DNA from 3 places in the Rhizobium sp. X9 genome. Region 3 is predicted to be linked to each of the others. Evidence: predicted binding sites of a transcription regulator. Region 3 holds the regulator's gene; each other region holds the start of a gene.
What was found. Region 3 encodes LexA, which represses DNA repair genes until DNA is damaged. Its sites were predicted from a motif close to TGTTCNNNNTGTGTTCNG; they were not measured.
Positions count from the first base shown of each region.

Region 1: a site for LexA is predicted at 6,394-6,411, ahead of JZY08_RS16615 (ImuA family protein). Genes of this name have one in related genera too.
Region 2: a site for LexA is predicted at 5,539-5,556, ahead of JZY08_RS00205 (DNA recombination protein RmuC). Genes of this name have one in related genera too.

Region 1 is NZ_CP071312.1:338,706-348,718, reverse strand. Features, by position in the region: gene JZY08_RS16635 (AraC family transcriptional regulator) at 1-176, shown strand, start outside; gene JZY08_RS16630 (bifunctional 2-polyprenyl-6-hydroxyphenol methylase/3-demethylubiquinol 3-O-methyltransferase UbiG) at 235-873, shown strand; gene JZY08_RS16625 (error-prone DNA polymerase) at 888-4,163, opposite strand; gene JZY08_RS16620 (DNA polymerase Y family protein) at 4,160-5,677, opposite strand; gene JZY08_RS16615 (ImuA family protein) at 5,592-6,356, opposite strand; gene JZY08_RS16610 (DUF1304 domain-containing protein) at 6,587-6,940, shown strand; gene JZY08_RS16605 (glycerate kinase) at 6,943-8,214, shown strand; gene JZY08_RS16600 (FadR/GntR family transcriptional regulator) at 8,353-9,087, opposite strand; gene yjfF (galactofuranose ABC transporter, permease protein YjfF) at 9,106-10,013, opposite strand, start outside.
Region 2 is NZ_CP071311.1:37,597-47,609, forward strand. Features, by position in the region: gene lnt (apolipoprotein N-acyltransferase) at 1-538, shown strand, start outside; gene JZY08_RS00185 (helix-turn-helix domain-containing protein) at 673-1,092, shown strand; gene metK (methionine adenosyltransferase) at 1,277-2,539, shown strand; gene trmB (tRNA (guanosine(46)-N7)-methyltransferase TrmB) at 2,651-3,349, shown strand; gene JZY08_RS00200 (ribokinase) at 3,362-4,261, opposite strand; gene JZY08_RS00205 (DNA recombination protein RmuC) at 4,314-5,507, opposite strand; gene def (peptide deformylase) at 5,657-6,169, shown strand; gene fmt (methionyl-tRNA formyltransferase) at 6,217-7,152, shown strand; gene truA (tRNA pseudouridine(38-40) synthase TruA) at 7,152-7,952, shown strand; gene JZY08_RS00225 (hypothetical protein) at 7,973-8,569, opposite strand; gene dapE (succinyl-diaminopimelate desuccinylase) at 8,553-9,749, opposite strand; gene dapD (2,3,4,5-tetrahydropyridine-2,6-dicarboxylate N-succinyltransferase) at 9,765-10,013, opposite strand, start outside.
Region 3 is NZ_CP071311.1:1,149,506-1,159,518, reverse strand. Features, by position in the region: gene eno (phosphopyruvate hydratase) at 1-87, opposite strand, end outside; gene kdsA (3-deoxy-8-phosphooctulonate synthase) at 235-1,080, opposite strand; gene JZY08_RS05620 (VOC family protein) at 1,080-1,961, opposite strand; gene lexA (transcriptional repressor LexA) at 2,172-2,894, shown strand; gene JZY08_RS05610 (glutathione S-transferase family protein) at 3,336-4,013, shown strand; gene JZY08_RS05605 (ComEC/Rec2 family competence protein) at 4,031-6,511, opposite strand; gene gltA (citrate synthase) at 6,773-8,062, shown strand; gene lpxB (lipid-A-disaccharide synthase) at 8,198-9,379, opposite strand; gene JZY08_RS05590 (LpxI family protein) at 9,376-10,013, opposite strand, start outside.

The DNA.
Region 1 (10,013 bases), on a different replicon from region 3:
TTCGCATGCATCAGGCGCGGCTATGGCTGCGCGAAGGCATGCGTGTGACGCTGGCGGCGGAAAAACTCGGCTACGATTCCGAAGCCTCCTTCAGCCGCGCTTTCAAACGCGTGATCGGCGCACCACCCAGCCAGTTCCGCAGGAAAGACACGGCAGGGCTGGAGGATGCGGCTTAAAAGCTTCAAACAAGCCGGATAAGATATTGCGTGAGACACCGTCCGGGGAACATCCACCATGAGCATTGCCGACGACGCCCGTTTCTGGAACCGGACAGCGCGGAAATATGCCGAAGGCAGGATTGCGGATGAAGCGGGATATGAGCGCACGCTGGAGCGAACCCGTGGCCTGCTGAGGCCGGAAGACAGTATATTGGAACTGGGCTGCGGCACCGGGACAACGGCAATCCGGCTGGCAGGCGGTGTCAAAGACTATCTTGCGACGGATATTTCCAGGGACATGATTGCGATTGCGCAGGAAAGAAAACACGCCGCCGGCTCTCTCACCAACCTCGTTTTCAGCATTGCGACCGTGGAAACGCTTGTGCCTCACCCTGCGCAGTTTAACGCGGTTCTGGGTTTCAATTATCTTCATCTGGTCCGTGACCTGCCCGGTACATTGCAGCACATCCATTCCCTGCTTGCCCCGCAGGGGCTTTTGATCACCAAGACACCCTGCGTCGGGGATATGAACCCGCTTATCCGCCTTGTGCTGCCGGTGATGCGGGCAATCGGCAAGGCACCCTATGCCGGCGTGTTCAATGCGACCGAACTGGGCCGGCATATAATGGCGGGCGGCTTCGACATTCTGGCCACGGAAATCCATGCCACGAGGGGCAACGACAGGCGCCCCTACATCGTGGCGCGCAAAAGATGAGCTAAGCCTTCATCTCAGTGGAAGTTGCGGGAGATGACCTTTATCCGCTCCACCTCATCTTCATCATCGGCGGCAGGCGGCGGATGTTTCCTGTTTGCACGGTGATCTTCCGGTGGAATACCATGGTGAAACTCATCGCCACGCCCGTGCGGCAGGGGAAAGGAGTGGTTACGCTCACCCACGCTTGCCAGTGCCTCCGACAGATCAGTCAACCGGTGGGCGACCAGATGGACCACCTCGCCCTCCCGCTGGATCTTGCCGTAAATGCCGACCATGCCGGCGGACAGAACCACGCGCCGGTATTTTTCGAAGGTCTTGACCCAAAGGACAGCGTTGGCAATGCCTGTCTCATCCTCCAGCGTCATGAAGATCACGCCCTTTGCCGAGCCGGGGCGCTGGCGCACCAGCACCAGACCCGCCGTTTCCAGCCATGTGCCATCCCGCACACGCACCGCCTCCGCGCAGGTGACAATGCGGCGGCGGGAAAGGTCGCGCCGCAGGAAGGTCATGGGATGTTCGCGCAGGGTCAATCCGACATGACCGTAATCCTGCACCACCTCACCGCCATCCGCCATGGGCCTGAGCGCGACGGCCGGTTCCTGAAGCTCGTCAACGACAGCATTTTCCCGGCTGGCGGCGGCGGCGAAAAGCGGCAGCGGCTCATCCCGCAGGGCCTTGATGGCCCAGAGCGCCTCGCGTCTGGCAAGCGAAAGCGACGGTAGAAAGGCATCGGCTTCGGCCAGACAGACTAGGGCAGCGGCGGGAACACCCGCCCTTCGCCACAAATCGTCGACGGAGGCGAAAGGCCGATCCTGCCGGCCGGTGACGATATCGGCAGCATGTTTGTTGGAAAGCCCCTTCACCATGCGCAGGCCAAGCCGCACGGCAAACCGCTCCTCACCCTTGCCATTCTTCTTGCCCGTAGGCTCCAGCGTACAATCAAAACGGCTGTTATTGACGCAAACCGGGCGCACCTCCACGCCATGATCGCGCGCATCACGCACGATCTGCGCCGGGGCGTAAAACCCCATGGGTTGTGAATTGAGAAGCGCCGTACAGAAAATATCGGGATGATGGCATTTCAGCCATGAGGAGGCATAGGCGATCAGCGCGAAGGAGGCCGCATGGCTTTCAGGAAAACCATAGCTGCCGAACCCTTCCAGCTGCTTGAAGATGCGTTCGGCGAATTCTTGCTCATAACCGCGTTCCACCATGCCATCGATCATATCCTGCCGGAATTTGGAGATGGTGCCGACATTCTTGAAGGTCGCCATGGCGCGACGCAACTGATCCGCCTTCCCGGGGGAGAAACCGGCGCATTCGATGGCGACGCGCATCGCCTGCTCCTGAAACAGCGGCACGCCCAGCGTTTTGCCCAGCACGCCTCTCAATTCCTCTTTCGGATAATGTTCCTCTTCTTTTTTGTCACGGCGACGAAGATAGGGGTGCACCATATCGCCCTGAATGGGACCGGGACGAACGATGGCGACCTGAATGACGAGATCGTAGAATTTTGCCGGTTTCAGGCGTGGCAACATCGACATCTGCGCTCGGCTTTCGATCTGGAAGGTACCCAGCGTGTCGGCTTTCTGAATCATCTTGAAGGTTGCAGGATCGTCCTCCGGCATGGAGGTAAGGTCGTATTTTTTGCCATAGCGCTCTTCCAGAATGTTGAAACCGCGCTTCATGCAGGAGAGCATGCCGAGCGCCAGGCAATCCATCTTCATGAACTTGACGACATCGATATCGTCCTTGTCCCATTCGATGATCTGCCGGTCATCCATGGCGGCGGGTTCGATCGGCACCAGCTCGTCCAGCCGGTCATGGGTCAGAACAAAGCCGCCCGGATGCTGGCTGTGATGGCGCGGCGTGCCGACAAGCTGGTTAGCCAGCTCGAAGGCGAGTTTCAGGCGTCTATCCTCCATATTGAGGTTCAGCTCCTGCACCTGTTTTTCACCCACCCCTTCGCTCCAGCGCCAGACCTGCGAGGACAGAAGTTTGGTCAAATCTTCCGGCAGGCCCAAAACCTTGCCGACATCGCGAAGCGCCCCGCGCCCGCGATAACGGGTGACGACCGAACAGAGCGCGGCCTTGTCGCGACCATAGGTGTCATAAACCCACTGGATGACCTCTTCGCGCCGCTGATGCTCGAAATCCACGTCGATGTCAGGCGGTTCGCGCCGTTCTTCCGAAACAAAACGTTCGAACAGGAGATCGACCTTGACGGGATCGATGGCAGTGATGCCGAGCACGTAACAGACCACCGAATTGGCGGCCGAGCCACGCCCCTGACAGAGAATATCCAGCGAGCGCGCATGGCGGACGATGGCATTCACCGTCAGGAAATAGGGCGCATATTCCAGCCTTCCGATCAGGCCAAGTTCATGATGCAACGCCCTTTTCACCTTCTCCGGCAGACCATCCGGATAACGCCCTGGCACCGCTTCCCAGACGAGCTTCTCCAGCGCCTGCTGCGCCGTTAGCCCCGGCAGGCTGCGCTCTTCAGGGTATTGATAGACCAGTTCTTTCAGCGAAAATTTACAGCGTTTCGCGATTTCGAGGCTGCGGGAGAGCGCTTCCGGGTAGCGGGCAAACAGCCGGTGCATCTCTTCCGGTGGTTTCATATAGCGGTCGGCATGGCGTTCGCGCCGGAAACCCGCCTCGTCGATGGTGCAATTATGCCGGATGCAGGTAACGACATCCTGCAGCATGCGCCGCTCAGGCACATGAAACAGTACGTCATTGGTCACCACTGTCGGCACACCAGCGGCTTCGGCCATCCCAGACAGTTCGAAAAGCCGCATCTGGTCGTTGGGCCGTCTTCTGAGGCTCAGCGCCATATAGGCCCGGTCCGCAAAAGCGGCTTTCAATCGCCGCAGGCGAAGCGCGCAGAGATCATCGGCGAGATCGGCGAGCAGCACTACGATCAGGCCTTCACCATAGGTCACGAGATCATCCCATGTCAGCCGGCATTTGCCTTTGCCTCCCCTTTTCTTGCCGACGGAAAGCAGCCGGCAAAGCCGCCCGTAAGCCGGGCGATCCATGGGATAGACAAGCACGGAAAGATCGTCATCCAGATCGAGGCGGCAGCCGATGATGAGCCGGATGCCGTGGTTGCTTGCCGCCTCATAAGCACGGGGAATGCCTGCAAGGCTGTTTCTGTCGACAATACCCAAAGCCTCGATGCCAAGGCGTTTGGCCTGTTCGAAAAGCTCCTCGCAGGAGCTTGCGCCGCGCAGGAAGGAAAAATGCGTGGTCACCTGCAGCTCGGCATAACGCGGCGTGCTCATGCGAAGACCCCATGGATGAACCAGCCCTGCGAACCCGTCTCGGCATGTTCGCCATCACCGGAGCGGAAAATCCAGAAACGCTCTCCGCTTTCGTTTTCCACCGTGAAATAATCGCGCACGGCCGCCTTTTCCCGGTCGCGTTTCCACCATTCGCCGAACACCCGTTCCGGCCCGTCGGCGCGCCGCACATTGTGGCGCACGCCCTTCCAGAGGAAATAACGCGGCGGGTGGTCGGGCAGCAGCGCCAGCGTCTCGATGGGTTCCGGCCTTGCAAAAAGCCTGACAGGGCGGGGCCAGTGGCCGGGCCAGCCGAGCGTATCCTCAGGCGCAAGCGCCGCCACGGGGGCAACGGAACGTTCCGGCACGTCGCTTGCCACCGCTGCATAACGATAGACCCTATGGCCGCGATTGAGGATGACATCCACCGTATCGGCGATGTCCGCACGGCCTTCCTCCAGAAGCGAGGAACGGGCCTGTACAGCCACAAGCGGCTCGGCCTGGGTGGCGGTCAGCACCATCATCTCGATGCCGAAGCCGGGATCGATGGTGTCGATCCGGTCGGTCAGGAGCCGAACCAGCTGTTTGACATCGCGCACCGGTCTAGAGGTGCCGGCCCGCACCGCCTGCAGGCCGCTATCCACCCGGTGCAGCACCAGATCGACGCGACGTGCACCGAGGCCGCGTTTTTCAAGCGCTGCGCAAAGGCCTGCAACAAGCTTCTGCGTATAACGGGCAATCGTCTCCGCCGCCGCAATCGGCTCGGGAAAGGCGCGCCGTACCTCCACCAGCTCGGCCACGCGCACCGGTTCTATGGGTTCGCCGATCTCCCCGAAAGCCTGGGAAAGGCGACGGACGAGTTCCGGGCCGAAACGCAGGGTAAGCGGCGCCCGCGGAGCCTCGGCAAGCTCGCCGATGGTACGGAAGCCGAGCACCTTCAAGCCTGACACGATACGCTCCTCCAGCCGGAGTGCGGAAAGCGGCAATCCACTGATCACCGTCCGCTGGGCACCCGGCGGCACGATGCTGATTTCCTCACGGCCGAAACGGGCAAGGGCATGGGCCGCTCCCCAGCTATCGGCAATGGCGGCGCGGGCTGCAAAACCGGCGGCATGCAGGCGGTTGACCATGCCGCTCAGCATCAGCGTCTCATTGCCGTGCAGATGGTCTGCCCCCGCCGTATCAAGCACCAACCCGTCCGGTGGATCGGCGGCGACGATCGGGGCGTAGATACGCAGGAAGTGAAATGCGAGCTGCTGCAGGGCGCGGGCATCGGCGCCCGCATCCAGATTTTCGACGAGAAGGCCGGGCACCAGCGCCTGCGCCTTGCTGACCGGCGTGCCGGGCCGGATGCCCGCCGCCTTTGCCGCCTTGTCGAGCGCCAGCACCAGCCGGCGGCTGCCCTGGCGGCCGATCATGACCAGCGGCTTTTCAACCGGCGGCGCGTCCTTGCCCGAAAGACGCCGGAAGCGATCCGTCGGCCATGTCGGCAGGTAGAGCGAGACGACCCTTTGCATCACAGGCTTCCACTTCAAATTCGGCACTTTCGCCGCCGCGACATCGCAAAAGTTCCAGAAACCAGCGCGGCCTGCCCACACCCGGCACCGGCAAGGGTGAAGAGGGCCGGACCGCGACACGCCAGCGGGTCACCGCCGCCGTCGGCTCGCCGAACAGCGCCGCATCGGCCGCGCGCCGGAAACGGCGGATGGCGATGCCGGTAACACCAGAGGTTTCCGCCGCCAGTTGCAGCCGCCGCGAGGCATTCATCGGCAACTTCGCCAATTCACCCATCACCGCGCCGAAACCATTGCAGCGCAAGCCCTCCTCGAAACAGTCGAGCACGCCTTTTTCATCGCGGCATTCAACGATGATGACCCGGTTCTGCGACAGCCCGGCCTGCGTCAATCCCGGCATGAACAGATCTCGCCGGGTCACGCACCATAAAACTTTGCCGGACAGCCTTGCTGCCACACCGGCCGCAAAAAGGGCCGCCGCCGCACCATCGGCAGCGCCATTGCCGCCGCCGCTCACCTCATGCAGGCAACCGAGTTTCAGCCCGCCTCCCGGCAGGTGATGGTCGATGGCATCCACGCCGAAAGGCAAGGTCTCGTGCAGGCGCTGAGGGCCGTTACCGATCCTTTCCAGCCTTTCACGCAGCTCTTCGACAACGAGCAACTGGTCCGCGCGCTTTTGCATGGCATGACGGGTTTCAATTCCGGTTATTCATCACTATTGTTCTTGTTTTGTTCCTATTTCAGCAAAGAGTCAAGCAACAGACTGCCGCTCATCAACAGTTTGCACGGGAAGAGAGGATTCTGGCCTTGCAGCGCCTCGTCCCGCCGTTAAAACGGAATTGTTCGCTCGCTGCCGTTCTTCTCAAGAGGACCGATGTGACACGGACATCAGGGTTTTGGAGGAAACCGCCGATGATCGCCAGCATTCTGATTGCCGTGGTTGCGGCCATCCATCTTTACATCGTCATTCTGGAAATGCTGCTGTGGGAAAAGCCCGCCGGCCGCAGGGCCTTCGGTCTTTCGGCAGATTTCGCCCGGCAGACGAAAATGCTGGCCGCCAATCAGGGGCTTTATAACGGGTTTCTGGCCGCCGGGCTGGTCTATGGGCTGATCCAGGGCGATGAAGGGCTGAGCTTCAAGGTCTTCTTTCTTGCCTGCGTTCTGGTGGCCGGAATTTTTGGCGCCATCACCGCCAATATGAAAATCCTGTTCATTCAGGCGCTGCCCGCCCTTGTGACGCTCGGCTTGCTCTGGATCGGAGTATGAACATGACCGCATGGAACGACCACCAAGCCAAAGACGCCCTCAACCGGATATTCATGGCGGCAGTCGCGAGCGCCGATCCTGCAAAGATGCTGCAACGCCACCTACCTTCTCCGCCCAAGGGCAGATGCGTGGTGGTGGGCGCGGGCAAAGCCTCGGCCGCCATGGCCGCAGCGCTGGAAGCGGCATGGCCGCATGTCGATCTTTCCGGTGTGGTGGTGACGCGTTACGGCCATGCTGTCCCGACCACACGCATCGAGATCATCGAAGCATCGCATCCGGTGCCTGACGATATGAGCGCGGAAGCGGCAAAACGCATTCTCGCCGCCGTTGAGGGGCTGACGGCAGACGACATGGTGATCGCTCTGATTTCCGGCGGCGGTTCGGCGCTGATGGTCGCCCCCGCCGAAGGCATGACGCTTGCGGACAAGATGGCCGTCAATCGCGCCCTGCTTGCCAGCGGCGCGACGATTTCCGAAATGAACGCCGTCCGCAAGCACCTCTCCCGCATCAAGGGTGGACGGCTGGCGCTGGCAGCCAAACCGGCCAAGGTGGTGTCGCTGCTGATTTCCGATGTGCCGGGCGACGACCCCTCCGAAATTGCCTCCGGCCCGACGGTTGCCGATCCGAGCGACATTAAAACCGTGCGGGAAATCGTCTCACGCTATGAACTCGACCTTCCCGAAACGGTGCGCAAAGTACTGGAAAAAGGTGAGGAAACACCGAAGGCCGGCGATATCGACGAGGATGTCAGGATGATCGCGGCGCCCTCGCTCGCCCTGCAGGCGGCGGCTGATGAGGCCGTCAGGCTCGGCCTTACACCACTCATCCTCGGCGATTCCCTTGAAGGCGAATCCAAGGATGTCGGCGCCGTCATGGCCGGTATCGCACTGTCCGCCAGCCGCAAGGGTCTGCCGCTCAAAGGCCCGGCCGTGCTGCTTTCCGGCGGTGAAACCACGGTGACAATCGGCAAGGGGCCCGCCGGCAAGGGGGGCCGCAACACGGAATTCCTGCTGAGCCTTGCACTGACGCTGAAGGGCGCAGAGGGCATATGGGCCATTGCCGGCGACAGCGACGGCATTGACGGTGTTGAGGATGCGGCCGGCGCGCTGGTGACGCCGGATACGCTGATGCGCATGCGCGAGGCCGGCGCTGATCCGCGTCAGTCGCTCGTGACCCACGATAGCTATACCGCTTTCAAGGCAGCCGGCGATCTTGTGGTGACGGGTCCGACGCTGACGAATGTGAATGATATCAGGGCGATTTTGATCGGGTGAGAGGCGGAAAACATGCTGGCGTGATGCTGGCCTCCGCAAACGTAAATGCATCTGGCGCTGCGCTGCGACTCGCTTCCCTCTCGCGGGGAGAGGGCAGGGCGGCAATGCGTACCCTCATTTCATTGTCTCACGGCGACCTCAAGGCGCCTTGATCGCCTTCTGCGTCCGGTCCTTACCAACCTCGATCACGTGGCGCATGGCCTTCACCGCGGCATCGGCATCCCGAGCCGCAATGGCGTGCACGATGCGCAGGTGATTGGAGGCAATTTCGGCAATGGTGCCGGGCGAGGCTGCCGGTGACGAAAGCTGGAAGGATATGGCGAGTGCCGCCTCGATGAGCCCGCTTGCCGAACGCATGAAGGGATTGCCGGACATATGTGCGACGGCAAGGTGGAATTCGAGATCGACCTTGGCGATGGTCTCCGGCGTATGTTTCGGATTGTCGAACTTGGCGGCGATCACGTAGAGGGAAACGATATCGTCATTCGAGGCCTGCAGGGCCGCAGCGGCAGCGGCGGCCGGTTCGAGCGCGAGGCGGATTTCCGCCAGATGCGTGACGAATTCCTCGTCTATGCCGGCTTCGCAGCGCCAGCCCAACACATCCGGGTCGAAGAAGTTCCAGCTTGAACGGTCGAGAACGCGGGTGCCGACCTTGGCCTTGGGTTCCACCAGCCGCTTGGCCGCCAGCGTCTTCATGGTTTCACGCAGCACGGTGCGCGAGACCCCGAAACGCAAGGACAGTTCGGCATCATTGGGCAGGAGCGAACCTTCCGCTATTCTGCCCGAAACGATGGCGCTGCCGAGTTCGGAGACCACATGGGCGTGGCTGTTCCGGCGTTTTCGTCCGCTTATCGTCGTTTCGAGCAGCCCCAAGCAAGCCTCCGTTTGCAATTATGCCGGATGCGGTCCGGCCAGTCTCCTGTTTGAATACCAGATGATTGCGCGCTGCAACACGATGAAGACGAAAAGCAGCACGCCGATGACGATTTTCGTCCACCAGGAAGAAAGCGTTCCATCAAAGACGATGTAAGTCTGGATCAACCCCTGGATGAGAAGGCCGATAAAGGTTCCCGCCACCAGCCCCGTGCCGCCGGTCAGAAGCGTGCCGCCGATGACGACGGCAGCGATGGCGTCGAGTTCAACCCCCACCGTCGCCAGCGAATAGCCCGACGAGGTGTAGAGCGTGTAGACGATGCCGGCGAGACCGGAGAGAAAACCGGAAAGCGCATAGATGCCGATCGTCGTTGACCCGATCGGTACGCCCATCAGTTCGGCCGATTGCGGGTTGCCGCCCAGTGCATAGACATTGGCGCCGAAGCGGGTGCGGCTGGCGATCAGCATGCCGGCGGCAAAGACGAGAAGCATCACCATCGCAAGCGCCGTCAGTCTGCCACCGCCGGGAAAGCGGTAATAAAAGCCCTGTATCGCATCGATGAAGGGATGCGAGATCGGCACGGATTGCGTCGAAATGAGATAGGCGGCACCACGCGCCAGGAACATGCCCGCCAGCGTCACCACGAAAGGCGGGATGGCGAGGAAGCGGATCATCGCCCCCATCAGGCAGCCGAACAGTGTCGAGACCACCAGCACGATGGCGAAGGCGAGAAGCGGGTGGATATTATAGGTGCCGACCATGACGGCGACGAAGACGCTGGTAAAGGCGATGACCGATCCGATGGACAGATCGATGCCGCCCGACAGGATGACGAAGGTCATGCCGACGGCGGCGATGCCAAGAAAGGCATTGTCGGTCAGAAGATTGCCGATCACCCGTGTCGACAGGATCGCCGGATATTGCA
Region 2 (10,013 bases), 1.1 Mb from region 3:
CCATCTGACACCCTTTGGCGAGTACGTTCCCTTTGAAGGCATCCTGCGGGAATTCGGCATCGACAATGTCATCAGCCTGCCCGGAGGCTTCTCGGCCGCCTCTTCACGCACGCCTCTGACCCTTCCTTCCGGTAAGACCTTCTATCCGCTGATCTGTTACGAGATCATTTTTCCGGGCGAGATGACGCCGGGTCTGGCAGGGTCGGCAGCCATCCTGAACGTGACGAATGATGGCTGGTTCGGCGATACACCCGGCCCTTACCAGCATTTCCTACAGGCCAGAGTGCGCGCCGTTGAGACGGGAGTGCCGGTGATTCGCGGGGCAAATACCGGGATTTCCGCCGTCATTGACCCCTATGGCCGCATTATTGCCGGGTTGGACTACGGCCGGATCGGAATTGTTGACGCCACTTTGAGTGGTGGGTCAAACGACGCATTTACTTACGACACACATCGGACGTATTTCTGGTTGATTTTTTCAATCCTTTTGATGGTTGCGGTATCGACTGCCTGGAGTTTTGCGCGGCGCCAGAATTGACCAGCAACCCCCACAATTGCATAGTGAATACGTCAGTCGTAAAACAAGTTTGGACGCTGTCGAAATGCCGGCTCATTTTTTCGAATGAGTAATGAAGCGAGATATCAACCCTTTCCGAGTGTCAGGACCGCATGATGACCGAGAATAAGAAAAAGCCTAACCCCATCGACATTCATGTCGGAAGCCGAATTCGCCTTCGCAGAACCATGCTTGGCATGAGCCAGGAAAAGCTGGGTGAAAGTCTCGGAATTACCTTTCAGCAAATCCAGAAGTACGAAAAGGGCACGAACCGTGTCGGCGCCAGCCGCCTGCAGAACATATCGGGGATTTTGAACGTACCCGTTTCCTTCTTCTTCGAAGACGCACCTGGCGATCAGGTTGGCGGCGCGCCCGGCATGGCGGAAGCATCCAGCTCCAACTACGTGGTGGATTTCCTGTCGTCGGCGGAAGGTCTGCAGCTGAACCGCGCATTTGTGAAGATTGCCGACCCAAAGGTTCGCCGTCGTCTCGTCGATCTCGTCAAGGCGCTCGCCGCCGAGGGAGATGCGGAGTAGGCCGCGCTGCGCAGTAAATTTCCGGCACGGGATGCCGGGCACTCAACGGTCCGCAAGGGCCGTTTTTTTGTGCCGAATTGGAAAGGAATTCTCACATAAAGATATATTTATGTGGTTGTGTCCTTGTTTTTCATGGCCGAAATGACTAACAAACTCCAAGACCGTTCTTTGAGGGGAATCCCGCATGCGTGCCAATTATCTGTTCACCAGCGAGTCCGTGGCCGAGGGTCATCCGGACAAGGTTTGTGATCGTATTTCCGATGAAATCGTGGATCTCATTTACCGTGAAGCGACCAAGACGGGTGTTGACCCCTGGACCGTGCGCATCGCATGCGAAACGCTTGCGACCACCAACCGCGTCGTTATCGCCGGTGAGGTGCGGGTTCCCGACACCCTGCTGAAGAAGGACAAGGACGGCAAGGTCCTGAAGGACGCCGCTGGCCATCCGGTCATCAACCCTTCGAAATTCAAGTCCGCCGCCCGCAAGGCGATCCGTGACATCGGCTACGAGCAGGATGGTTTTCACTGGAAGACGGCCAAGATCGACGTTCTCCTGCATCCGCAGTCGGCGGACATCGCGCAGGGCGTGGACAATGCTTCCGACAAGCAGGGCGACGAAGGTGCAGGCGACCAGGGCATCATGTTCGGTTACGCCTGCAAGGAAACGCCGGACCTGATGCCGGCGCCGATCTATTATTCTCACCGTATCCTGCAGTTGCTCGCAACCGCCCGCAAAAGCGGTGAAGGCGAAGCTGCTAAACTCGGACCGGACGCCAAGAGCCAGGTGACTGTTCGTTACGTCGACGGCAAGGCTTCGGAAGCCGTATCCATCGTTCTGTCCACGCAGCATCTCGATGCAAGCTGGGACTCGAAGAAGGTGCGCGCCGTCGTCGAGCCCTATATCCGCGAGGCTCTGGGCGACCTGAAGATCGCTGACGATTGCCAGTGGTACATCAACCCGACCGGCAAGTTCGTCATCGGTGGTCCCGACGGCGATGCAGGCCTGACCGGCCGCAAGATCATTGTCGACACCTATGGCGGTGCTGCCCCCCACGGTGGCGGTGCATTCTCCGGCAAGGACACGACCAAGGTCGACCGTTCCGCTGCCTATGCTGCGCGCTATCTCGCCAAGAACGTTGTGGCCGCCGGCTTTGCCGATCGTTGCACCATCCAGATCGCTTACGCGATCGGTATCGCCCAGCCTTTGTCGATCTATGTCGATCTGCACGGCACCGGCAAGGTCAGCGAAGATCAGGTCGAAGGCGCCATCCGCAAGGTCATGGACCTGTCGCCGTCGGGCATTCGCCGTCATCTCGATCTCAACAAGCCGATCTATGCCAAGACGTCCTCCTACGGCCATTTCGGCCGCAAGGCTGGCCGTGACGGCTCCTTCTCCTGGGAGAAGCTCGATCTGGTGAAGCCGCTCAAGGAAGCTTTGAGCGCCTAACCCTTGTCATTTGACGGCGATTGAGAGATACCGTCACCAACCTTTTGTAACCCGCACAGCGCCTCATGTGGCGCTGTGCGGGTTAAGTCTATTTGTTCTTGAGAGTATGACATGACGGAAGAACGGCGTTCGCGCGCGACGGAAGCGTTTTTTGGCAGACGCAAGGGCAAGCCCCTGCGCAATCAGCAAGTCGACACGATAGAAAATCTGCTGCCCTTGCTGAAAATCGACCTGGAAAGCGCCCCGCCCAAAAATCTCGTCGCCCTCTTTCCGGCGGATGTGAAATCGGTCCGTCTGGAGATCGGTTTCGGCGGCGGCGAACATCTCGCCCATCGTGCTGTCGAAAACCCCGAGACCGGCTTCATCGGCGTCGAACCCTTCGTCAATTCCATGGCCAAGCTGCTGGCGACCGTGCGTGAAGGCGAGTTGATGAATATCCGCCTTTACGACGATGACGCGACGCAATTGCTCGACTGGCTGCCGGATGGATCGATCGATCACATCGATCTTCTCTATCCCGATCCCTGGCCCAAGAAGAAGCACTGGAAGCGACGCTTCGTTTCCGACGTCAACCTTGCCCGTTTCCATCGCGTGCTGAAACCCGGCGGCAAGTTCTGCTTCGCCTCCGATATCGATACCTACATCAACTGGACGCTGCAGCACTGCGCGCGCCATGGCGGTTTCGAGTGGACAGCGCAAAGCGCCGAGGACTGGCGCACACCCTATGCCACCTGGCCGGGCACGCGCTATGAGAACAAGGCGAAAAGAGAAGGCCGCAGTTCGGCCTACCTCACTTTCATTCGCACTTAACGGCTAGAACCGTCAGATGTTGGCGTCCACTTCGGCGGCAACCGGAATGGAAGGCTGGGCGCCGGCGCGCGTACAGGCGAGTGAGCCTGCCACAGCGGCGCGCTTCAGCGCCTTTTCGAAATCCATCCCCTGATCGAGGCTCGCGGCAAGATAACCGCAGAAGGTATCGCCAGCGCCAACGGTGTCGACGGGCTCGATCTTGAGGCCGGAGGCCTTGAAGATCTTGCCGTTGCGAATGGCGACCACGCCGTCCGCGCCAAGTGTGACGATCAATGTCTGGCCGGTCTTATCATGCAGGGCCTTGATTTCGTTTTCCCGCTCGGAGCCTGAAAGCCCGCTCTTGCCGATCAGCAGTTCGAACTCGGTTTCGTTGGCGATGACGATATCGGCAAGGCCGGCAAGGCGCGGGCCGTCGGCGGTCAGCGGTGCGGTATTGATGACGGTGGTGATGCGTTTCGCCTTGGCGGCCGTAAGCGCCGCTTCAATGGCGGGCGCAGGCACTTCGAACTGAAGCATCAGAATATCACCTGCCGACATCTCCGCCACCGCCTTTGCGGCATCGGCTGCGGAGACTTCACCATTGGCGGCCGGAATGACCGAGATCATGTTTTCCCCGCCTTCACCGATCAGGATCATGGCCGTTCCGGTCGGACCCGGTGCAGTCTTGACGAGCGACAGGTCGGTGCCGGCCTCACGCAGCAATGTCAGTGCCGGTGCGGCAAATGTATCGTCGCCCGCAGCGCCCGCCATTTTGACTGTCGCGCCCGCGCGTCGTGCGGCAAGCGCCTGATTGGCTCCCTTTCCGCCCGCCGCGGTGGCGAAGCTCTCCCCCGTCACGGTTTCACCGGGCTTGGGAAGACGTTTGGCGGTGGCGACGAGATCCATGTTGATGGAGCCGAAAACAGTAATCATGGGGGCATGTCCGTATACAATGTAAATAAGGCGGCGACTTTGCCCGAGGGGATCACTCGTCGTCAACCACCCGCAACTTGGTCGTTCCCGCCCTGTTCTCCGCAAAGCGCCGCGCCTGCTCGATTTCCCCATGCGAGGTCTCTTTTTCCGTTGGCGAAAAATCGAGACCCTCGATTTTCTGGCCACGCGCCAGCACCTTGTCGGAGGAGATCAGCATCATGTCGATGTCTTTCTGCGCCAGCCCGAAATGTGCTTGCAGCTTGCGCGTCCGGTCGTCCAGCCGCCGCACATCGTCCATCAGGAGAGCGACTTCGCCCTGGATGAGATGCGCCTGCTCGCGCATGCGCTGGTCCTTCAGCACGGACTGGATGACCTGAACCGACAGCATCAACAACGATGGTGACACGATAACGACGCGGGCGCGGTGGGCGCGCTGCACCAGATATTCGAAATGCTGATGGATGTCAGCGAAGATCGATTCGGAAGGCACGAAGATGAAGGCCGTATCCTGTGTTTCACCACGGATCAGATATTTTTCCGCCACATCGCGGATGTGGACTTCCATATCCCGACGAAATTGCTGTGTGGCCGCCCGCTTCGCTTCCGGAGACTCGTCAGCCTTGATCGCGTTCCAGGCCTCCAGCGGAAATTTGGCGTCGATGACAAGCGACGGCGCGTTGTTGGGCATCCTGATGATGCAGTCCGGCCGGTAGCCGTTCGAAAGCGTCGGCTGCAGCTGAAAGGCGCCAGCGGGCAGGGCATCGGCGATCAGCGTTTCCATGCGCGCCTGTCCGAAGGCTCCGCGCGTCTGCTTGTTGGAAAGGATTGCCTGAAGTCCGACGACGTCCTTCGCCAGATCCTGAATATTGCCCTGCGCGGCATCGATGACGGCCAAGCGCTCCTGCAGGCGGCTCAGATTTTCGTGCGTCGACCGGGTCTGTTCCGTCAGCGTTTCGCCCAGCCGCTGCGACATGCCGTCGAGACGCTGGTTTATCGTCTGGCCCATCTCGTTCTGGCGTGTGCCGAGCGTTTCCGCCATGGCGGCGATCCGGCCGTGCAACTCCGACTGTGTTTTCAGGAGATCGGAGATTTCACCGTCGGCCTCCGCTTTTTTTCCACGGCTTTTCGTGGTCATCCAGACGGCGGACAGGCCGAAAACCAGAGCCGCGAGAAGCGCGCCGAAGCTGATGTCGACGGAACCGGCCCGCAATGCTGGAGCGAGGAGAACGGAGAAATCTATGCTCATGGCTAAATCTATCAGATTTCCAGTGATTCGTAAGATCAAAACAAGAACATTCCTGCGGCGGAAATGAGTCCGATCTAACCGGCGACAGGTGCTGATTTCACCTGCGTGTTTTTTATTTCCTCCGCGCAAGAGATACGTTATGGGAAGCCATGACTATCAAACCGCTTATCATTTTGCCCGATCCCGTGCTGCGCCAGCAATCCAGGCCCATCGAACAGGTGGATGCCGAAGTGTTGCGCCTTGCCGACGATATGCTCGAAACCATGTATGATGCGCCGGGTATCGGCCTTGCCGCCATTCAGGTCGGCGTGCCGCGCCGGATGCTGGTGATCGATGTTTCGCGCGAGGACGAAGAAAAAAAGCCGGTTGTCTTCATCAATCCGGAAATCCTCAAAGTGTCGGACGATATTTCGACCTATGAGGAAGGGTGCCTGTCCATTCCCGATTATTATGCCGAGGTGGAGCGTCCCGCGTCCCTGACGGTGAGATATGTGGACCGCGACGGCAAACAGCAGACCGTCGATGCGGACGGGCTTCTGGCGACGTGTCTGCAGCACGAGATCGACCACCTGAACGGCATTCTGTTCATCGACCATATTTCGCGGCTGAAGCGCGACATGGTCATCAAGAAATTCACGAAAGCGGCCCGCGCAAAGGTCTGATCCCTCCCTGTTTGGAGACGAAACGGCAAAAAGGACAGGGGGCGACGATGGCTCTTCGCATCATCTTCATGGGCACACCGGAGTTTTCCGTCCCCACGTTGCGCGCACTGGTGGAAGCGGGTCACGAGGTCGTTGCCGTTTATACGCAGCCGCCGCGTCCCGGCGGCCGCCGTGGCCTTGATCTGCAGAAATCGCCGGTGCATCAGGCGGCTGAACTGCTGGGCCTGCCCGTGCTGACGCCGGTGAATTTCAAGGCTGAGGAAGACCGGCAGGAATTCCGGGAGTTCAACGCCGATGTGGCGGTTGTTGTCGCTTATGGGCTGCTATTGCCCGAGGCGATCCTCTCCGGCACGCGTCTTGGCTGTTATAACGGTCACGCCTCGTTGCTGCCGCGCTGGCGCGGTGCGGCCCCCATTCAACGGGCAATCATGGCCGGCGATACCGAGACCGGCATGATGGTCATGAAAATGGAAAAGGGGCTGGATACCGGCCCTGTCGCGCTGACCGCAAAGATCCAGATCGGCGAGAATATGACCGCCGGCGAGTTGCATGACAGCCTGATGCTTGCCGGCGCGCGGCTGATGCGGCAGGCGATGGACAAACTGGAAGCAGACGACCTTCCTCTCACCACTCAGGCGGAAGAGGGCGTGGTATACGCTTCCAAGATCGACAAGGGTGAGACCCGGATTGATTTTTCCCGGCCCGCACAGGATGTGCATAACCACATTCGCGGCCTTTCGCCTTTTCCCGGCGCATGGCTCGAAATGGAAATTGGCGGCAAGGCGGAGCGCGTGAAGGTTCTGGCGTCCGAACTGGCGAGCGGCATGGGGGAGGCGGGCGCGGTGCTCGATGACGCCCTGACCGTCGCCTGCGGCAGTGGCGCCGTGCGGCTCACCCGCCTCCAGAAGGCAGGTGGCAAACCGCTGTCCGCTGCCGATTTCGTTCGCGGCACACCCGTTCCGGCCACAACGAGGCTCGGCTGATGCCGCGTTTCCGCATGACCGTCGAATATGACGGCACGCCTTACTTCGGCTGGCAGAGACAGGATAACGGCCCCTCTGTTCAGGGTGCGCTTGAAGCCGCTGTCCGGTCGCTGACAGGAGAGAGCATCTCCATTCGCGGCGCGGGCCGCACCGATTCCGGCGTGCATGCCGTGGGGCAGGTCATCCATGCCGATCTTTCCCGGGCGTGGGACCCGTACAAGCTGCGCAATGCATTGAACGCGCATCTGGCCATGGCGAAAGAGGCCGTGTCAGTGCTGGATGTAGCAGCGGTAACCGAGGATTTCGACGCCCGCTTCTCCGCGCTGCGCCGCCATTATCTCTACCGCATCATTTGCCGCAAATCCCGGCTGGCGCTGGAGCACAAGCGCGCATGGTGGGTGTCGAAGGACATGGATCACGAGCGCATGCATGAAGCGGCCCAGATGCTCGTCGGCCGGCACGATTTCACCACCTTCCGCTCGGTCCATTGTCAGGCGAACAGCCCGGTCAGAACGCTCGACCGGCTGGATGTCACGCGCAACGGTGATCTCATCGAGATACGCGCCACTGCCCAGAGTTTTCTGCACAACCAGATCCGTTCTTTTGCGGGTACGCTGAAACTCGCGGGCGAGGGCACCATGACGCCGGAGGACGTGCGCGCGGCGCTGGAGGCGCGGGATCGCAAGGCTTGCGGCCCCGTGGCGCCACCGGACGGTCTTTATTTCATGCAGGTCGATTATCCCGACGTCATTCCGCCGCGTGTATATTCAAAAGTCGAAACAGTCGAAGACACGGACTGAAAAGAGGTGTTTCTCGCTTCTCAGGCCGGATAAACGCCGAGAAAACGCTGCAGCGCTTCGGAAAGAAGCATGCCCGGCACCAGCAGGGTCATGACGATCGCCGAGACGAGCAGCGACTGGTCGCGAATGAAGAACCTCACGATCCGCGAAAAGGCGAAGACCAGCGACAAAAGCAGTGCCAGCCAGAGGACGGCGATCAGCCCCTGCAAAGGCGGCAGGAAAAATGCGATCAGGATCAGAGCTGCATAGGCATAGGAAAACGGCAGCGACAGCCAGTTCATGGTGGTGACGAGGGGCACGAATTTTTCCCGTGCGCCGAAGGCGAACAGCAGCATACCGATCAAAAGCAGCGGCACGATCCAGCAGATGGCCTCGACCATGGCGAGGCGGAAGAAAAATATGAACCCCGTCCCGGTGCCAGGCGGATAGCTGGCGAGAAATGCGGCCCGCAGCCATAGCCAGGATACCAGCATGGCGGGCAGGCACCACAGCGCGGAATAGAAGGATCGCCACATGCCGCGCTCGGACAGGTCCAGATAACGCGCGCCGGTATGGTCGCCGAGCAGCAACAGCCAGAGGCCCTTCAGATAGAGCCTTATTTCACTTGCCGTCGGCATGGGCGAACCAGCGTTCGATAAAGGTTTCGTAGATGCGCGTCAGCGTCTCGAGATCGGCGACAGCCACGCGCTCATCGACCATGTGCATGGTCTGTCCGACGAGGCCGAATTCCACCACCGGGCAATAATCCTTGATGAAGCGGGCATCCGATGTGCCGCCTGTGGTCGAAAGCCTGGGTTCCCTGGCTGTCACGGCTTCCACGGCGCCGGAGAGCGACGAGATGAGAGCATTGTTCCGCGTCAGGAAAACATGGGCCGGGCGGTCTGCCCAGACGATGTCGTATTTGACCGGTGCGCGGTCGGGACGAAGCTCGCCTTCGGCTGCGGCTGCATCGAGGCGGCGGATGATTTCCGCGCGCAGGCTTTCCACCGTCCAGCTGTCGTTGAAGCGGATATTGAAGGCGGCCGTCGCCCGTGCCGGAATGACATTGGTGGCGGCGTTGCCGGTATCGACAGTTGTCACTTCCAGATTGGAAGGCTGAAAATCATCCGTGCCACGATCGAAAGGCGGATGCATCAGCGCGTGCGTCAGTTGCAACAGCCCGCGAATGGGATTGTCGGCGAGATGCGGGTAGGCGGCATGCCCCTGCACGCCGTGCACCGTGATGCGGCCGGACAGTGATCCCCGGCGGCCGATCTTGATCATGTCGCCCAGCTGGTCGGGATTGGTGGGCTCACCTACCACGCAGGCATCCCATTGCTCGCCCCTGGCGGCGGCCCATTCCAGAAGCTTGGAGGTGCCGTTGATCGACGGGCCTTCCTCATCGCCGGTGATCAGAAAGGAAACGGAGCCCTCAGGCTTTCCATGTTTTTCGATGTGGCGGGCAATGGCGGCAACGAAACAGGCGATGCCGCCCTTCATATCAACAGCACCACGGCCAAACATTTCACCGCCGGCGATTTCAGCCGCAAAGGGCGGATGGCTCCACGCGGCCTCGTCGCCCACCGGTACGACGTCCGTATGGCCTGCAAACATCAGATGCGGACCTTCCGTGCCGAGCCGGGCGTAGAGGTTTTCCACGTCCGGGGTCCCCGCTTCACTAGCCACCATTTTTTCCACCGCAAAGCCGAGCGGCGAAAGCAGGGTGTCGAGCAGCGACAGCGCGCCACCTTCGGCGGGCGTCACCGAAGGGCAACGGATGAGGGCGGCGAGATTGGCAACGGGATCGGTCGTGGTCATGTCAGCAGCTTTTTATCAGTCGCGCAGAAGCTCGTTGATGCCGGTCTTGGAGCGGGTCTTTTCATCGACGCGCTTGACGATGACGGCGCAATAGAGGCTCGGGCCCGGCTCGCCGTTCGGGAAAGGCTTGCCCGGCATGGTGCCGGCAACGACGACGGAATAGGGCGGCACTTCGCCATAGGTGATCTCGCCGGTGGCGCGGTCGACGATCTTGGTCGACTTGCCGATGAAGACGCCCATGCCGAGAACGGCGCCCTCGCGCAC
Region 3 (10,013 bases):
GTCTTCGAGATAAACGTCGACTTCAACGGTCGGATTGCCGCGGCTGTCGAGGATTTCGCGCGCGATGATATCGGTAATGGCAGTCATGGTCTCTCCCTTGGGAATGGAACAGATATTTTCCGTCGCCTGTCTTAGACGATGGCGAAGAAATTACAATGACGGCGGACGGCGGAAACGGCCCGCCCGCCATTAAAATCGATTGGCTCAAACGGCGCTCACCGCAGCGGCCAGCCCTCAGCCTTTCGTGATGGCGTCGAAAGCCAGAAGCTTTTCCAGCAGTTTCGGCATGTCCTTCAGGTGGACCATGTTGGGGCCGTCGGACGGTGCATTGTCCGGGTCCTCATGGGTCTCGATGAAGAGGCCGGCCACGCCGACCGCAACGGCCGCCCGCGCCAAAGTCTCGACGAATTCGCGCTGGCCGCCCGTCGAGCCACCCTGCCCGCCCGGCTGCTGCACCGAGTGGGTCGCGTCAAACACGACCGGCGCGCCAAGCGATGCCATGATCGGCAGCGAGCGCATGTCGGAAACCAGCGTGTTGTATCCGAAGGACGCACCGCGCTCGCACAGGAGTACATTCGGATTGCCGCTCTCATTGAGCTTGGCAAGCACGTTCTTCATGTCCCAGGGCGCCAGGAACTGGCCCTTCTTGACGTTGATGACGCGGCCGGTCCTGGCGGCGGCGACGAGAAGATCGGTCTGGCGGCTGAGAAAGGCCGGGATCTGCAGCACGTCCACCACTTCGGACACGATGGCGCATTGCTCTTCGGTGTGAATGTCGGTCAGAACCGGAAAGCCGAATTCCTTCTTGAGATCGGCGAAAACCTGCATCGCGCTCTCAAGGCCGATGCCGCGTTTGCCGGAAAGCGAGGTGCGGTTCGCCTTGTCGAAAGAGGATTTGTAGACAAGCCCTATTCCCAGCTTGTCGCAAAGCTCCTTCAGGACACCGGCGATCATGAAGGCATGGTCCCGGCTTTCCATCTGGCAGGGGCCGGCAATCAGCGAAAACCGCTCAGAATTGGAGAAGAAAACCTTGCTGGCGCCATCGCCGGCGGTGACTTTGAGATTGTTCGTAACGCTCATCATTTTTCCTCGAAGGCGAATGTTACGCCCTGACCGGGTGCCGCGGGCACCACCAGGCGGCCGCCCGCTTTTGCGCAGGACACGCCATTAGCAGCAAGCACCGCTTCTGTCACGGCAAGATCGTGTGACAGAAAGACGATGCCCGCGCCGCGCAATCCGCCGTCGCTCCAATCCGAAGCACTCACGGCATGCCCGCCGAAAGCCGGTTTTCCGGTCAATCTGATGTGCGCATTGCCGGTCACGAAAACCATATCACCATCCGGAGATATCGTGCCTTCACAGCCAAACACCGTTTCGATCAGGCGCGCCGCCTTTGCATCGCCGCCGGAAAACAGAACTATTTCGCTGAGGCCAGAGACCCCGTTGGCATGACGCTCCAGCGCCGTGCGGTCGCCCGGCAGGGCCTGTAGCCGCTGGCAACTGAACAAAAAGAAATCCGCAGCCGATCCGCTCGCCGCAAAAGCAAGCCGAAACGCCGCTTCACCCTGCGAACCGTCCGGCATCCGGAGAGGCCGCGAAAACTCGAAGACATCGCCTGCCGAGAGGCCTGAGATCGCAAACCTGTCATGATCGCCAAAGGCATCATCGGTTCGGGCCACGAGCGCCGAAAAACCCTCCTGTCTATCACGCTGCCGGAAGGCCTGATCCCTGCCGGTGAACACATCCCCCTTCTCCACCGAGGCATTATATTTAGCCGGATTAGAAATCGCGAGCGGTTCCAGATAGGTTCCGTCAGCGAAAAAAACACAGGCGTTCTGCGTGCCGAAGGGATGAAGAGCCTCCGGTGCAACCGTGAAACCGAGAGCGCCAACGCGCTTTTCAGCGATTCCGAGAGCCTGCACGGGCAGAACGAGATGATCGACGCTTGCGGGTTTCGTCATTATTTTTTCCTGCTGGCGGCGTAGTCAGTCCCAGGCCGCAATGGTTCGGACCGAAGAAAAGCACAAATGCGGGCAATGAGGCAAATCATCAAAACAACAGATAGCTGCTTCACGAAATTTTAGGGGATTGCAGAACACATATGGAACATATAGTGTTCGTTCTGTATTTGTTTCGCGACTTCCACTACGATTCTCAAGGGTGTTTTCCTCATGCTCACGCGCAAACAGCAGGAATTGCTTCTCTTCATTCATGAACGAATGAAAGAGTCCGGCGTGCCGCCCTCCTTCGATGAAATGAAGGACGCACTCGATCTTGCCTCGAAATCCGGCATCCACCGGCTGATCACCGCCCTCGAAGAGCGCGGATTTATTCGCCGGCTACCTAATAGGGCGAGGGCGCTGGAAGTCATCAAGCTGCCTGAGGCCTATACGCCCGGAGCAAGGCCGCAGCGCGGCTTTTCGCCGAGCGTCATCGAAGGCAGTCTCGGCAAACCGAAGGCGCCGGAACCCGCCCCTGCCCCCAAGGCGCCTGCCAATGATTTCGGCGGGGCTGTCACCGTGCCGGTCATGGGCCGCATCGCCGCCGGCGTGCCGATTTCCGCCATCCAGAACAACACCCATGATGTTGCCGTGCCGGTGGACATGTTGGGCACCGGCGAACATTACGCGCTTGAGGTCAAGGGCGATTCGATGATCGAGGCCGGCATTTTCGACGGCGATACCGTCATCATCCGCAACGGCAACACCGCCAATCCGGGCGATATCGTCGTGGCGCTGGTGGATGACGAGGAAGCAACACTGAAGCGCTTCCGCCGCAAGGGCGCATCCATCGCGCTGGAGGCAGCAAACCCAGCCTATGAAACCCGCATCTTCGGGCCGGACCGGGTTAAGATTCAGGGCAAGCTGGTTGGGCTGATCCGCCGCTATCATTGATCATAAGGGACCGGACGTGGTTCAGTTTTCAGCAGGCGTCATCGGAAGGTGACGTCTGTTGCATAAGTGTGAAGGCTGGTCCGGAGCAGGCCATGATTTTGCGGTAGGAAGCGATACTCTGCGACCTTCAGGATCGACGCCTTTTAGAAACTGATCCAATTTTCATACCGATATTTCCGTCTATATAGCGAAGCGATGCATGTGCCGTTGACCGCGATCAGCGCCAGAACTTCTGCCAAAGTTTTTGCAAGATTGAATTTTCGCCATCGCGTCACGTGACGAATTTCCGCCGTCTCCAAGTGGTGATATTGACGGGGTGCTGCCGTCCATGCCTGCGCCCTGCCATTCATCAATACGGCTTATGGGAGCCATGGATTATTTTCGATATTCCGTGGACGTCCGGCAGGTGTAGAAATGCGCGTCATATCCGGGAGATACGCCATGTACGATCTTTATGTAGCCAACAAGAACTATTCTTCCTGGTCGTTGCGGCCGTGGGTGTTGATGCGCACGCTTGGTATCGCCTTCGATGAAAAACTGGTTCCGTTCGGTGAAGGCGTGTCCTTTGCCTCGTTTTCACCAACCGGCAAGGTTCCCTGCCTCGTCGATGAAGGCTTCAAGGTATGGGAAACGCTTTCGATTGCGGAATATCTTGCCGAAAGACATCAGGGCGTCTGGGCAAGCGACAAGCAGGCAAGAGCCTGGTCACGCTCGGCGGCCAGTGAGATGCATGCGGGCTTCTCCTCGCTGCGTAATCTCTACCCCATGTCTGTCGGCATAAGGGTAAAGCCGAAAGGTGGCGATGCCGGACTTGCGGCCGATATCAAACGCATCGATGCGCTCTGGAGCGAAGGCCTTGCGAAATTTGGCGGACCATATCTCGCCGGCGCTAAATTCACGGCGGTCGACGCCTTCTTCTGCCCGGTCGCATTCCGGTTCCAGACCTACGGCGCGGATCTTTCGCCCGCAGCGAAGAGCTATTACGAAAGGCTGCTCGCCCTGCCCGCCATGCGTGAATGGTATGAGGCCGGTTTGAAGGAGACCTGGCGCGACACGGCGCATGAAGAGGAAATCGGCGGGATCGGCCAATTGACCGAGGATCTGCGCGCCAAGGCCTGATGAACCAAGCTGGCGGCTCATTCTGACGCCGCCAGCAGCCTGTTGACGGCGTCCGGCACCTCGTGATCAAAACGGCCGCTTTTCCAGTCGTAATAACGATGTTCGCTCCACGGCCTGTCCGTTCCGGAGATTGCGGCGCGCAGCCGCCCCACCACCCCTGCCTGGTCCATATTGGCAAAGTCTATTTCCAACGAGCCGATACGTCGCAGTATGTTGCGATTGAGCAGGAGCGCGCCGGAACGGCACTGTGAGAAAGAGGTTCTGCGGGAAACAACAACGATATCGGCGATATCGCAGGCTGTTCCGGCAAAGCGGCCGTCTTCCAGAACGATGATCCACTCGCCGCTGCCGGCGCGCGCTGCGCACCACACGCCTTTCCTGCAGGTAAAAACACCAGTCTCGGCATCTCTCAGTGCAACGGTCATCTCCCTTGTCACCGCCGCGACCTCTTTAGGCGCCAGCTTCGTTTTGGGGCCCAAGACGGCATTGCTCACGATTGCCTCCGCCGCCAGAACGACCGGTGGCACGGGTTTTTCCGGCAGCAACAGCGCTCTCTGCCACTGGCCATAAACAAAGTCCGGTGGCCGCGCTTTGGTCGTGAAGACCTTGCCATCCTCCACCATCGCCACCAGCTCGCCGTCCTCGTGCACCAGCAAATCCGGCGGATCGCGGGAGGTTGTTGCCGCCGACAGGGCGAAAGCGAAAAGCAGAACCGGGATACCGAGAAGGGCCAGCCGGCTGCGCAACAAAGTCAGCAACAGGAAACCCAGCGAGGCAATACCGATGAACCAGCCATGCGGGCGGCCCGTCGCCGCGCTGCCGTCCCACGACGCCACCTCATTGGCAACCTCGATGACGAGAGCCATACCATACCCCATTATCTTCAGGAACGGCGCATCGAGCCCGAAGGGCATCAGCAGCATGGCGAGAAGGCCGAATGGCATGACGATCAAAGACATGAGCGGCATGGCAGCCAGATTGGCGAAAAGTCCATAGGTGGTGACACGGTGAAAATGTTCAGCCGAATAGATCGCCGTCGAAAGGCCGCCGATAAGGGACGTCGTGACAACACCGCCGATGACCGCGCCCACCGTTCCCGCCACCGTCATCCATGCAGGTTTGCGCCCGATGAACAGACGGTCGCGATCAATGCGCCAGCGGCTCCAGGCGGCATAGGCAGAAACAAGCGCTATGGTGGCTGCAAATGACATCTGGAAACTCGGCCCCATGATTTCCGATGGCGAGAAAGCCAGAATGACCAGAGCGGAAAGGGCAACATTTCTCAGGCTGAGAGACGGCTGGTCGAAAAGAACTGCGATCAGCATCACCGACATCATCAACCATGCGCGTTCGGCGGAGACGGCAAAACCGGAAATGAGGTAATAGGCGAGTGTCATCAGCAGTGCTGCAAAGGCCGCGATCTTCTTGACCGGCCAGCGCTGTGCAAAGCCCGGAAACAGGCTGAAGGCCAATCTCAGGCCAACGAAGAAAATGCCTGACGCCAGCGCCATGTTGAGCCCGGATATCGCAACGATATGGGCAAGGCCGGAGAGCCGCAGCGCCTCCATCGTCTCCGCCGATATTGCCTGTCTCTCATCGGTGACGATGGAGGCGGCGAAGGCGCCGGCATCATCGCCGATGGTTAAGCGTATGCGCTCGGCAATCGCGCTGCGAAGTCCGTAAAGCCACATATCGGCCCGTTCGAGCCAGCCAGTTTCGGCCTTGACGTCACCCGCGAGTGGCGGAAGCGTTTGTGGCGGTTTGTAGAAGAAACCGGTCGCCCCTACTCCTTTGAAATAGGAGGCGAAGGCGAAGTCGTTCAGTCCCGGCAAGGCCGGGCCGGATGGCGGCGAAAGGCGCACCTTGCCGCGAATGGTGGCGCCAAGTGCCGCCGGTTGCCCGCCGCCGCGTGAAAGCACCGAAATCGTCTGTGGCGGACGTGACAATGTCGGCGCTTCCGTCGCCGTCAGCCGAACCACATATCGCCAGGAGCCGCGCGCATCAACCTCCCGGCGCGCAACCGTACCGGTGATGGTGGTGGTGACGGGCGTGTCCAGCACCACCGTTCCCGCCCGCCGGGTCTCAAAATCGGCCAGAAGCATGCCGAGCAAAACAAAAGCGAAAAGGCTGCAGGCCACCGACATGAAGCCAGGTGTATATCTGACGATGAGCGCCAGGCCTGCGACAAGCACAAAAGCGAAAGCCAGAACCAGCGACGACGGCGCGGCATCGAGAGAAAACCACAGGACAGCGCCACAGCCGATAAAGACGGGAATGAAAAGAAAATCGTGGCCGAAAGCGCGCTCTTCAGCCACCCATGCGGCTATTTTTTCCGTGACGGTATGTTTGAGATTTCGGGCAGGAACGATGGCGGGCGTACCGTATGTCGTGGCATCGCTTGTCCGGCGAAGAGGAAACAGAATATCGCGCGTGCCGGGCAAGCCGCCCTGCAACGTTTCGGCATATCCGAAATGCTGTTTTTCCCCTTGACCAAGCAATCTGCGCCGCCCCTTGCCGCACTGGAAACAGGTTTGCAGGCAGGCGCGAGGGATTGCAATCCTTTCCTTTAACGGTGCGTTGACCGAGATTGAATTGCTATCGCCGGGAAAGCCCGGAGCAACCCGATTGCGTTTGCCGCAATGCACAATTTGACCTTCGGATAGCTTGGCATCTGCGCAAGGATCATATAGCTAATCGGTAGACGCTTAACCGCGGGGCGTGTCTCAACGCCCCCACCCGCATGTTTTCGGAGGATCAGTATGACGGAAAAAAGCGCTACAGTGACACTTGGCGAAAAACAGGTCGAACTCCCGGTCAGGGAAGGCACGATTGGACCAAGCGTCGTCGATATCGCCACGCTGTACAAGCACACGGGCTCTTTCACTTATGACCCGGGTTTCACGTCGACGGCCTCCTGCGAATCCAAGATCACCTATATCGATGGTGACGAGGGCGTTCTCCTGCATCGTGGCTTCCCCATCGAGCAGCTCGCCGAACAGGGCGACTTCCTGGAAACCTGCTATTTGCTGCTTTACGGCGAACTGCCGACCGCGGCTCAGAAGAAGGACTTCGACACCCGCGTCACGCGCCACACCATGGTGCATGAACAGATGAGCCGCTTCTTCACCGGATATCGCCGCGACGCGCATCCGATGGCCGTCATGTGCGGCACGGTCGGCGCTCTCTCGGCCTTCTATCACGACTCGACCGACATTACCGATCCGCACCAGCGCATGGTCGCTTCCCTGCGCATGATCGCGAAAATGCCGACGATCGCCGCCATGGCCTACAAGTATCATATCGGCCAGCCCTTCGTTTACCCGAAGAACGATCTCGATTACGCCTCCAACTTCCTGCACATGTGCTTTGCCGTGCCTTGCGAGGAATACAAGGTCGATCCGGTTCTGGCACGCGCCATGGACCGCATCTTCATCCTGCATGCCGATCACGAGCAGAATGCGTCCACCTCCACGGTGCGTCTTGCAGGTTCGTCGGGTGCAAACCCCTTCGCCTGTATTGCAGCGGGCATTGCCTGCCTTTGGGGTCCCGCACATGGCGGCGCCAACGAAGCGGCACTCAACATGCTCAACGAAATCGGCACGGTTGATCGTATTCCCGAATACATCGCCCGCGCCAAGGACAAGAACGATCCGTTCCGCCTGATGGGCTTTGGCCACCGCGTCTACAAGAACTACGACCCGCGCGCCAAGATCATGCAGAAGACGATGTACGAAGTGCTGGAAGCCACCGGCAATTCCGACGATCCGATCATGCAGGTCGCGCTGGAACTGGAAAAGATCGCCCTTTCCGATCCTTATTTCGTCGAAAAGAAGCTTTACCCGAACGTCGACTTCTATTCGGGTATCACGCTGAAGGCTCTCGGCTTCCCCACGACCATGTTCACCGTGCTGTTCGCGCTTGCGCGCACCGTCGGCTGGATCGCGCAGTGGAACGAAATGATCGAAGACCCGCAGCAGCGCATCGGTCGTCCGCGTCAGCTCTACACGGGCGCCGGCAAGCGCGATTACGTTCCGGTTTCCAAGCGTTAAGCCGGGAAATCGTCCAATATCAAAAGGCCGGCGGGGTTTATCCGCCGGCCTTTTTTATTGGATACGACCATCGAGAAGAAGCAGCACCCTGCCCGGCCCGACGTCCAGTAGGAGCCAGACAAGATCGCTGCCGGCTCAGCCTTGCTGTCTGCGGCTGTTCAGAACATCGAGAAGGATAAGGGCGCCGGTTTCGCCCGGGGGCACATCGGTGCGCAGGCGTTCCTGTACCAGGGCATAACCTTCCAGCATCGCCCGACGCTCGGTGGTGTCGGATGAGAGCCGCTCGGCCCAGCGCAGCATCGACCCTGCCCGTACCACCTCATTGAAATATTCCGGCACGACGACATAGTCGGCAATCAGGTTCGGAAGCGCGCCCGTCCAGGTTTTCACCCGCTTGCTCAGCATCGTGAAAATCCAGTCGGTCTTGTAAACCGAGATGGTTGGCACGCCGGCGAGCGCGAGTTCGAGAATAACGGTGCCGGAGGCCGCAATCGCCGCGTCGGCAGCAGCGAAAGCATTCCATTTAAAAGCGGGATCAATGCCGATTTCTGGCCGGATCTCCTGCGGCCATGCCGCCGCCAATTCGCGGATGCGGGCCTCCTGCCGCGGCACGGTGGGCAACAGAAACCTCGTCGGGCCGTTGCGCTCGACATAGGCTTTTGCAGCCTCCTGAAACGGCTCCATCAGCCGCGTCGTTTCCGTGGAGCGCGACCCCGGCAGGAGAAGAATGGTTTTCGGTTCGCCATTGGCGGGAAGCGGCCGCTCCACCCGTCTCTGCCGCACGGAGAGCACATCGTGATCAACACTCAGACGATGGCCGACAAAGGTTGTTGGCGGGCCGCCGAGACGCCGCATCGCCTCCGGCTCGAAGGGTAGCAGGGCGAGAACGTGATCGACATAGGACAACATCGCGGTGGCGCGATATTCCTTCCACGCCCACACGCTCGGGCAGACATAATTGACGACCGGCAGATGCGGCAATTGTTTGCGGACTTTTTTCGCGACGCGATGGGTGAAATCCGGGCTGTCGATAATCAGCAGGACATCCGGCCTTGCGGCAATGATTGCCTGCGCAGTTTGGTTGATCCGCGAAATGAGCTTCGGCAGTTTCTTGAGGACCTGCGTAAACCCCATGATGGAAAGCTCGGAATAATCAAACAGCGAGACCAGACCTTGCACTTCCAGCGCCTCGCCGCCGACGCCGATCAGCTCGATGGATCCATCATACCGGGCTTTCAGGGAACGGATCAGGTCCGCGCCCAGAAGATCACCGGAGACCTCGCCGGCTATGACCGCCACTTTCAACGTTGCCGTCATCCTGCCATGTCTCCGCCTACCATGTCTTCACCCAGTGACGTATCGATACCGCAGACGAATATGCCCGCCTGATCGGCGGCTTTCAACATCTCTTCGCGGTCGAGCACCAGCGCCCGTCCAGCTTCGACAGCGATGCCCGCCAGCCCGGCTTTCTGCGCATTCTCCACCGTTTCGATACCGATGGTCGGCAGGTCGGCGCGGATATCCTGCTGTGGCTTGCAGAGCTTGACCAGCACGCCCCTGCGGCGGGGCGAGATGCGGCCCTCGGCGCGCAGCGCTGCAACACGCGCGAGCATCGCGTCGGTTCCCTCAACGCCTTCCAGCGCCACGATGCGGCCACCGACGGAGACAGCACCCTGCCCGACATCAAGCGTGCCAAGCGCAAGTGCCGCCTGAGCCGCCTTGCGTATGTCGCGCAGATCATCCTCAGCCGGTTTCTGCGCACCAAAAGCACCGATCGTGGCAAGCAGGCCGGGGGCGATCTCATGGGCGCCTATGACCTTTGCGCCGAGCGTGCCGATGACCTGGATGACCATCTGCAGAACAGCGTCATCTCCGCCCGAAAGCAGGGTCCGCACGATGGATGGCAATTTCAGCACGATGCCGACCGTGGGGCGAATTTCACGCCATTCCG